One region of the Gordonia sp. G4 genome, then DNA from elsewhere that is predicted to be linked to it. Evidence: riboswitches for the same ligand, from Rfam matches in the RefSeq annotation. Region 1 holds a riboswitch; each other region holds the start of a gene.

Region 1 (3,232 bases):
CGCGTCCGGGTCCTCCGCCGCGGCCTGGTAGCCGCGTTGCAGCGCCCGTACGAACTTCGCCGCACGCTCCGGATTCTCCGCCAGCCAGTCCTCGTTGGCGTCGACGACGATCGCGTAGGCCTCCGGGAATCCGAAGTCGGTGTAGTCGAAGTACTTCATCGGGGTTCCGTGATGCTCGGCCTCGATGCCCTCCCAGGCGAGGTAGGAGACGGTGAAGTCCGCCCGCCCCGAGTAGACGGCCTCGTACGCGGAGGTGCCGAGGGTCACCGACGTGAAATCTCCTGTGCCGCCGTCGTTCCGGATCACCTGCTTGAGGGTCTCTTCCTCGCCGGGGTCGCCGAACCCGGCATATGTCCTGCCGTCGAGGTCCTTCGGGCTCGCGATGTCGTCACGACCGGCCCGAACCCCGATACCCGTCGCCCATCGCTGCAGCGGCGCGAGCACGGAGATCGTGTGCGCGCCCGAGGCCCGGGAGAAGGTGGACGAGTTGTGGGTGCTGATCCCGAACTGGGCGTTCCCCGCGTCCACCACGGTGTCGACGGCGGTGTTGTTGTAGGGCAGTATCTCGACGTCCAGTCCGGACTCGGCGAAGAAGCCGCGCTGTTGCGCCACGAACAGTCCCGTGTGGTTGGTGTTCGGGGTCCAGTCGAGCGCGAATCGGATGGTGTCGTCGGAGGCGGAGTCCGACCCGCACGCGGTGGCTGTCGACAACACCGCGATCGCGACGACGAACCCGGCGAGGATGCGGTGCACGCGGCCGATCATGCGGCGGGCCATGCGTAGGGGTGCAACGCGGTGTCCCAGAACATGAGCTCGTACCGGGTGGCGACGGTGAACGCAGCGGTCATCGCGGCCTGCTCCTCCGCGCCGGCGGACGCCGCCGCCGCATCCACCAATTCCCTTGCCCGAGCGGCGGACTCCTGGAACTCCGGGGCGTCGTAGGTGGTCACCCACTGTGCGTAGGGATGGTTCGGGTCGGCGGCGAGAACCGCGGCGGCGCTCGCGGCAAGTCCTCGGCCGACATCGGCGTAGATCCAGAAGCAGGGCAGTGCGGCGGCCGCGCCGACCGCGTACGACTCGGTCGCGGCGGTGGCGATCAGATAGGACACGTACCCGAGGCAGGCGGTCGACGGCTCGGGTTCACCCTGCCGCGGCGGCAACTGGCCTCCCTCGAGCAGGTCGCCGTGCAGGGTGACCTCGACGGCGGCCGCGGTTGCCGACGAATTCGCCCAGAACGCCGCGGTCTGCGGATCCGGCGACTTCGACGCCAGGATCGCGAGTGCTCTCGAGTACCCGGCCAGGTACAGGGAATCCTGTTCCAGGTAGGTGCGGAACACCTCCAGGGGCAACGTCCCGTCCCCGAGGCGGCGCAGGAACTCGAGATCGTCGATCGCCGCCCTCAGGCCGGAGGTGTGGTCCCACAGCTGATCGGTGAAGCGGCCGGTATCGGACAAAAGCGTACGCAAAGACATGACATCCCTTCGCCAGCATTACCTGGACAGGTTCTCGGGTCTCATCTCAGCCCCGCGGTCGCGGAGCACCCCGTGTCAGAACGGAACCAGGCTAGCAGAAGGGAGCATGGGGCCTAGACGACCGCGGGCTCGATGCCCAGCTTGCCGGCCAGCTTCGCGAGGTATCCGGTCGCGCGCTCGACCGAGTCGTCGGGCAGGCCGTACAGCACTGTCGTGACCCCGATCTCGCGCCACTTCTCGAACTTCTCGGGGACCGGCCGGAAGTCGAGGACGACGATCTCGGGCTCGCCGTCGCGGCCGGCGTCGGACCAGATCTGCTTGAGCAGGGACACCGATCCCTCGATGTCCTCCTCGCCGGGGGTCGTGATCCACCCATCGGCACTGCGCGCGATCCACTTGAAGTTCTTCTCGTTGCCCGCCGCGCCCACCTGCACCGGGATGTGCGACTGGGTCGACTTGGGCCACGCCCAGCTGGGGCCGAAGTTCACGAACTCGCCGGCGAACTCGGCCTCTTCCTGCGTCCAGAGAGCGGTCATCGCCTCGAGGTATTCACGGAGCATGGTCCGCCGCCGCTTCGGCGGCACGTCGTGGTCGGCGAGTTCGTCGAGATTCCAGCCGAATCCGACACCGAGAGTGACTCTTCCGTCGGAGATGTGATCGAGCGTCGCGATGGTCTTGGCGAGAGTGATGGGGTCGGACTGCACCGGCAGCGCCACCGCGGTGGCGAGCCGGATGCGTTCGGTCACGGCTGCGGCGGCGGCGAGTGACGTCCAGGGGTCCAGGGTGCGCATGTAGCGCTCGTCGGGAAGGGTCTCGTCGCCGGTGCGGGGGTGTGCGGCGTCGCGTCGCGTCGGAATGTGTCCGTGTTCGGGGACGTAGTACGACGCGAACCCCGCATCCTCGATGAGCGGAGCCAGGACATGGGGCTTGAGCCCCCGGTCACTGGTGAACTGCACGATCCCGAAATCCATGTGGCCCTCCGACGGCGTCGTTCGGTCGTCCGCACGATCCGGACGGTTGACTGGACACCAGTCTAGGTGATCGGCGTCACTCAGGCCAGGGGTGGCCGGTGGGCGCCGGCCGTTCGATCACGCGGATGTGTGGACAGCGCCGGCATGACGAAGAGGTCCAGGTGACGCCGGATCTGCCCGGCGTCGTCGATGTCGAGTGCCTCTCCGGGCGAGGTGCCGAGGCTGATCAGCACGCGCGCAACCCATTCGGACACCTCGCGCAGATCGTGCGCGGGGTGTATCTCGCCCCGGTCGACGGCCTGCTCGACGAAGGGGAGCCAGAACGCCGCGAGGTCGGGGATCAGTTTGACGACGCCGACGCCCGCGCATTCGGCGAACTCGGTCGGCTCCTCGGTGCGGAGCCTCAACAGCAGCGTGCCCGGGTCGTCGTAGGCGCCTCGACCGATACGCACCCCGGCGGTGAGCTGGCCGGCCAGGTCGCCGATGGCATCGAGCTCGGCACGGGCGTCGCGCCAGAACGATTCGGTCAGGCGGACGATCGTCGCGCCGATCATGGACGGTTTGTCCGGATAGTGCCGATACAGCCACGCGCGGGACACGCCCGCCGACTCCGCGACCTGTTGCATGGTGGTCGCCCGGATGCCCTTGTCCGCGAGCAACTTCTGCGTGGCGTCGAGCAACCGCTCGTGGACCGTCGTGGTCGAGGCTTCGGTCACCGGCATCTCCTGCGTTCGGGGTCGTCGCGCGCCGTGTGTCCGGGTGTCCGCTCGGGGTGGGAAGCAGATACGT
Region 2 (3,232 bases), 1.8 Mb from region 1:
ATCCGCATCGAGCAGAACTTGGGGCCGCACATGGAACAGAAGTGGGCCGTCTTGGCCGGCTCGGCGGGCAGTGTCTCGTCGTGGAAGGCGCGGGCGGTGTCGGGATCGAGGGCGAGGTTGAACTGGTCGTTCCAGCGGAATTCGAAGCGCGCCTTGCTGAGTGCGTCGTCGCGTTCCTGCGCCCGCGGGTGCCCCTTGGCGAGGTCGGCGGAGTGCGCGGCGATCTTGTATGTGATCACGCCGACCTTGACGTCGTCGCGGTCCGGGAGGCCGAGATGCTCTTTCGGTGTCACGTAGCAGAGCATCGCGGTGCCGGCCTGGGCGATCATCGCCGCACCGATCGCCGAGGTGATGTGGTCGTATGCGGGTGCGATGTCGGTGGCGAGGGGCCCCAGAGTGTAGAACGGCGCCTCCTCGCACAGCTCTTCCTCGAGGCGTACGTTCTCCGCGATCTTGTGCATGGGGACGTGCCCTGGTCCCTCGATCATGACCTGCACGCCATGGGATTTGGCGATCGTGGTCAGCTCGCCGAGGGTGCGGAGCTCGGCGAACTGCGCCTCGTCGTTGGCGTCGGCGATCGATCCCGGGCGTAGGCCGTCGCCGAGCGAGAACGTGATGTCGTAGCGGCGGAAGATCTCGCACAGCTCGTCGAAGTGGGTGTACAGGAACGACTCCCGGTGATGCGCCAGGCACCAGGCGGCCATGATCGAACCACCGCGGGAGACGATTCCGGTCACCCGCTCAGCGGTGAGCGGGACGTGGCGCAGCAGGACTCCGGCATGGACCGTCATGTAGTCGACGCCCTGCTCGGCCTGCTCGATCACGGTGTCGCGGTACAGCTCCCACGTGAGCGAGGCGGGATCGCCGTTGACCTTCTCGAGCGCCTGATAGATGGGTACCGTCCCGACGGGGACGGGCGAGTTGCGAATGATCCACTCGCGGGTGGTGTGGATGTCGGCGCCGGTCGAGAGGTCCATGATCGTGTCGGCGCCCCAGCGGGTCGCCCACACCATCTTCTCGACCTCGTCGGAAATCGAGCTGCGGACCGCCGAATTGCCGATGTTCGCATTGACTTTCACCGCGAAGCGCTTCCCGATGATCATCGGCTCGGACTCGGGATGACGATGGTTCGCCGGGATCACCGCACGTCCGATCGCCACCTCGGACCGGACCAGTTCGGCGTCGACGCCCTCCCGGGCGGCGATGAACCGCATCTCGTCGGTGACGATCCCGGCGCGCGCCCAGGCCAGCTGGGTGCTCGCGCCGTCGATCGGCTCGGGCCGGTGCCAGCTGTCGCGGGTGGGTGCGAGGCCCTGCTCGACGTCGATGCGCGCCGACCGGTCGGTGTACGGGCCCGAGGTGTCGTAGACGTCCAGATGCTCGCCGTTGGTGAGGTGGATGCGACGCTGCGGTACACGCAGGTCGTCGACCGAGAGATAGTGCTTGGTGCTGCCCTCGATGGGACCGAGGGTCAGGAACCCGGAATCGGCAGGTGCGCTGTCGGTGCGCGTGGCGGATACACGTGTGCCCATGGCGGTTCTCCCTACGCCGGCATTACCCGGACAGGTTCGAGCGGTCGGCGACCGCCCGTCGCCATCTCAGCCCTCGGTCATCGTGAGAGCCCCCGCGGTGTGTAGTTGTCGTGCGCCCGTCACCATACCTCGACTCGTCCGGAGCCAGGCCCGGGGCGGGAGTGAACCGTCTCGATCTGCGACGGCAGCGCCATCGGGGTCGGCAGTTACGGTTCCGTAAGGTAGCGTGTGACCCTGATCACAGACGGTGCCGGTGTCGAGCCGCGGCAGTCGCCCGTCGGCGATCAGATGTCCGCGATCAAGAGGTGAGGAGGGTCGGGTGCTACGTAAGCATCGTCAGCGACCACCACAGTCGGCGAAGTCGATCCTGCAACAGATCTCGCAGGTGGTGCACAACCCGGACCGCGACCGATTCGAACTCTGGGTCGCCGGTGACCTGGTCGGTGTGCTCGGCTATTCGACCGAGACGGTCGACGGTCAGACCACGATCACCGTGCTGCACACCGTGCTCTACGACGAGTACAGCGGACACGGCCTCGCCACCCGGCTCACCCGCACCGTCGTGCACCATGCCCGCGAGCAGGGCGCCCGCCTGCGGCCGGTGTGCACGTTCACCAAGCGCTACCTCGACAGCCATCCCGGGATAGTGACGCTCGCCCCGGTGTGATCGAGCGTCGGAGGGCACGTCGACGCCCTTCGTGGCTCGTCGCTATCGCTCCTCGCACCTCAGGGAGCAGGAGTCGTTCGTCGCTATCGCTCCTCGCACCTCAGGGAGCGGGCGGGCCGGCGAGCAGTGTCTCGCGAAGTACCTTTTTGTCGATCTTGCCGACCGCGGTGACCGGGAGTGTGGTCACGACGCGGATCACGTCCGGCAGCTTGAACGATGCGAGTCCGCGCCCGGTGAGGAACGTCCGGATCGTGGCGAGTTCGAGCGGCTGGGCCGGCGGGTGCTCGTGTGAGAGCACCACGGCGGCGCAGATCTTCTCGCCGAGCGCGTCGTCGGGAAGTCCGACCACGGCGACCTGCCGGACCGAGTCGTGCGCGAGGAGGTTCTCCTCGACGTCGTCCGCGGCGACGTTCTCGCCGGCGCGCACGATGGTGTCCTTGATGCGCCCGGTCACGGAGACGTGGCCCGACGGCAGTCTCGTGACCTTGTCGCCGGAACGATAGAACCCGTCCGGCGTGAACGACTTCTCGTTGTGCGCCGCGGCGCGGTAGTACCCGCGGATCGTGTACGGCCCCCGCACGAGCAGTTCCCCTTCGACGCCGTCGGGGACGTCGGCGCCGTCTTCGTCGACCACCCGCACCTCGTCGAGTTCCGACATCGGGGAACCCTGCACCTGATGGACCAGGTCGCGCGGTTCGCCGGGACGGGTGTAGCAGATCAGCCCTTCGGCCATGCCGAACACCTGCTGGACGACGTCGCCGAGGGCCTCGTCGAGGGCGACCGCATCGGGCTGGGCCAGTTTGGCGCCACCCACCTGCAGCAGGCGTAGCGAACTGACGTCCGCCGGCTCCCACTCGGTTGCCGCGCACCAGAGTTGCGCCAGGGCGGGAACGAGTGCCGTCACGGTGACTCGGTGCCGTTCGATGAGGTCGAACGTGTTGTCCGGACTGGGGTTGTCGGCGAAGACGACATGGCCCCCGACGCCGAACACGCCGAGGATCCCGGGGCAGCACAAGGGGAAGTTGTGTGCGGC
Region 3 (3,232 bases), 640 kb from region 1:
ACGACGCGACCGACCATGACCCGAGCCGGATCGTGCCGCCGCGGGAGTACTCGTCGGTGAATTCCTGCCAGGTCATCCCGGTGGCCTCCTCGTGCATTCCAGGGGGAAGCGGACGGCCGTACCGCTCGGTGAACAGATCGCCACCGCGCCGGTCGTCGCGCTCATGCCACGAACAGGATCGATGAGTCAGATGAAGAGGGTGCATCTCGGTAACCGATTTCGGTCGAAGAACGGGTGACCGACACCAGAGCGCAACCGACCCGCAGCGGGGGGTCGGTCAGATTCAGACCCCGCTGCGGCGGGTTACGAGAATGCTCGTGATGCACAACATGATCGGTCCACCATAGACCCGCGACACCGACCGGGCAAACCTGTTTCGTCCCCGACGACGACTCGCTACAGCATCCCGGCGAGTTCCCGGGCCGCGGCGGTCGGGTCGGCGGCGGCGGTGATGGCGCGCACCACGACGATGCGCCGTGCCCCGAGCGCGGTGACCTCGCCGACGCGGCCGGCGTCGATCCCGCCGATGGCAAACCACGGTTTCGCCGATTGCGTTGCCCCCGAAAGCATTTTCGCAGTGGCGGACACGAGGTCGAGGCCGGCGGCGGCGCGGCCGGGTTTGGTGGGCGTGGTCCAGCACGGGCCGACGCAGAAGTAGTCGACGTCTTCGTCGGAGATCGCGGCGGCAGCCTGCTCGGGGTCGTGGGTCGAGGCGCCGATGACGACGTCGCGGCCGACGATCCGGCGGGCCGCCGACGGCGACAGGTCGCCCTGTCCCACGTGCAGGACGTCGGCGCCGGCGAGCGCCGCGATGTCGGCGCGATCGTTGACCGCCAGCAGCGCACCGTGCGCGTCGGTGATCGCCCGCAGTCCCGCGAGGATCTCGAGCTCCTCCCGCGCCTCCAGCGTCCCGAACTCGCGTTCACCCGGCGAGTTCTTGTCGCGGAGCTGCACGATGTCGACGCCGCCCGCCAGCGCGGCGCCGACGAAATCGAGGAGGTCGCCGCGCTCGCGTCGGGCGTCGGTGCACAGGTAGAGGCGGGCCGAGGAGAGCCGACGACGACGGTCTGTCGCGTGGCCGGAATCCGCGGACCCTGACCTGGTGTGGTTCGGGGTCGTCACGCCGACCAGGCTAACCGGACACCTGACGCCCCCGCGTAGGGTGGACCGCACGAACACACGGGAGCCCGGACCGGCCGGGCTGAGAGTGCGGACCGATCCGCTGACCGTCGAACCTGATCCGGGTCATTCCGGCGAAGGAAGGTGATTCCAGCGTGAATTCCCCTCGGAAGACTGCTCACCGCACTCTGACGGTGGTGGGCGGCGGCGTCATCGGGCTGACGTGCGCACTGGCCGCGGCCGACGCCGGGTGGCGGGTTCGCGTACTCGACGCCGGAACCGACGAGCGCGCCTCGTGGGTCGCGGGTGGCATGCTCGGCTCGCTCGGCGAGGGACATCCCGGCGAAGAGGCGTCGCTCGCCCTGTCGGTGGAGTCGGTCCGGCTCTGGCCCGCGCTCGTGAAGCGGCTCGACGACCCCGCCGTCGTCACCGCCACCGACTCGCTGTTCGTCGCGGCCTCGGCCACGGACATCGAGTACCTGCGGCACCTCGCCGACTTCGTCTGGGCCGGCCAGCCCCGCACCGACTCGGCGCTGCAGCCGGTGACCGGCCGCGACATCCGGGCACTCGAACCGTCGCTGAGTTCTCGTCTGGTCGGTGGCTACCGCGCGGTCGGGGAGTGGTCCGTGGACAACCGGCGCCTCCTCGAGGCGTTGCGTGCCGCGGTCACGACGGCCGGCGTGGAACTGGCCACCGCCCGCGTCGGGTCCCTGGCCGATCTCGACGACCCGGGCTCCGACGGGCAGATCCTGCTCGCCGCCGGGCTCGGCACCACGGCCCTCTGGTCCGGCGCCGACCTGCATCCGGCCAAGGGCGAGATCCTCCGGCTTCGTCGTACCCGCTGGTCCGTGCCCCCGCCCGCCCACGTCGTCCGGGCACGCCTGCACGGCCGGGCCGTCTACCTGGTGCCACGCGACGACGGGGTCGTCGTCGGCGCCACCCAGTACGAGGCCGAGGGGATGACCGACCGGGCGCCGCAGGCCGGTGGCGTCGCCGACCTGCTCGCCGACGCGATCGAGGTCCTGCCCGGACTGCGGACGTATGAACTGACCGAAGCGGCCGCGGGTCTGCGGCCGTGCACCGCCGACGGGTTGCCGCTCGTCGCCCGCGTGGACGCACGCACGGTCGTGGCGACCGGGCACGGGCGCAATGGGATCGTCCTCGCCCCGGGTACCGCCGAGCGCGTGCTGTCGATCCTGGAAGGAGTCGAGGAATGAGTATCACGGTGAACGGCGAGAGCATGGATGTCGACGACGACGCCTCGGTGCGCGACGTGGTCGCCGGGCTCGGGATGCCGGACCGCGGGATCGCGGTCGCGGTGGACGGCGCGGTCGTCCCGCGCGGTCGCTGGGACCGGTACACCATGACCGACGGCGCCGTCGTCGAGATCGTCACGGCGGTGCAGGGTGGCTGACCAGTCGACACCGGACCCGTTGCGGATCGCGGGCCGCGACTTCTCGTCCCGGCTCATCACCGGCACCGGCGGCGCGTCGAATCTCGCGACCCTGGAACGCGCACTGGTCGCCTCGGGCACCGAACTCACCACCGTCGCGGTCCGCCGCGTCGACGCCGCCTCGGGCACCGGGGTCTTCGATCTGCTGCGCCGGCTCGACATCGCCGTGCTGCCCAACACGGCCGGCTGCCACACCACCGCCGAGGCGGTCCTGACCGCACAGCTGGCGCGCGAGGCGTTCGAGACCGACTGGGTCAAGCTCGAGGTGGTCGCCGACGAACGCACCCTGATGCCCGATGCCATCGAACTCGTCGACGCGGCCGCCGCCCTGGTCGGCGACGGGTTCGTCGTGCTGGCCTACACCAACGACGACCCGGTTCTGGCCGCGCGACTCGCCGATCTCGGGGTGGCCGCGGTGATGCCGCTCGGGTCACCCATCGGGACCGGTCTCGGAATCCTCAACCCGCACAACATCGAGATGATCGTCGACGACTGCCATACCCGCTTCGACGACCCGCTGCCGGTCATCCTCGACGCCGGCATCGGCACCGCGAGCGACGCGGCGCTGGCGATGGAACTCGGTTGCGACGGAGTGCTTCTGGCGACCGCGGTGACCCGCGCGGAGAATCCCGAACTGATGGCGACGGCGATGCGGCACGC

What was found. Region 1 has a riboswitch for thiamine pyrophosphate ahead of AC3B5T_RS01570 (TenA family protein). Riboswitches for the same ligand answer to the same signal wherever they lie in the genome.
Region 2: another riboswitch for thiamine pyrophosphate. It lies ahead of thiC (phosphomethylpyrimidine synthase ThiC); the one in region 1 lies ahead of AC3B5T_RS01570 (TenA family protein).
Region 3: another riboswitch for thiamine pyrophosphate. It lies ahead of thiO (glycine oxidase ThiO); the one in region 1 lies ahead of AC3B5T_RS01570 (TenA family protein).

Annotation. Positions count from the first base shown of each region.
Region 1 is NZ_CM173442.1:390,141-393,372, reverse strand. Features, by position in the region: gene AC3B5T_RS01575 (ABC transporter substrate-binding protein) at 1-777, opposite strand, end outside; gene AC3B5T_RS01570 (TenA family protein) at 762-1,472, opposite strand; TPP riboswitch at 1,460-1,555, opposite strand; gene AC3B5T_RS01565 (LLM class F420-dependent oxidoreductase) at 1,586-2,443, opposite strand; gene AC3B5T_RS01560 (TetR/AcrR family transcriptional regulator) at 2,524-3,165, opposite strand.
Region 2 is NZ_CM173442.1:2,191,015-2,194,246, forward strand. Features, by position in the region: gene thiC (phosphomethylpyrimidine synthase ThiC) at 1-1,532, opposite strand, end outside; TPP riboswitch at 1,540-1,629, opposite strand; gene AC3B5T_RS09745 (GNAT family N-acetyltransferase) at 1,852-2,199, shown strand; gene AC3B5T_RS09750 ((2,3-dihydroxybenzoyl)adenylate synthase) at 2,300-3,232, opposite strand, start outside.
Region 3 is NZ_CM173442.1:1,029,040-1,032,271, reverse strand. Features, by position in the region: gene AC3B5T_RS04490 (hypothetical protein) at 1-76, opposite strand, end outside; gene thiE (thiamine phosphate synthase) at 397-1,122, opposite strand; TPP riboswitch at 1,170-1,280, shown strand; gene thiO (glycine oxidase ThiO) at 1,275-2,336, shown strand; gene thiS (sulfur carrier protein ThiS) at 2,333-2,533, shown strand; gene thiG (thiazole synthase) at 2,526-3,232, shown strand, end outside.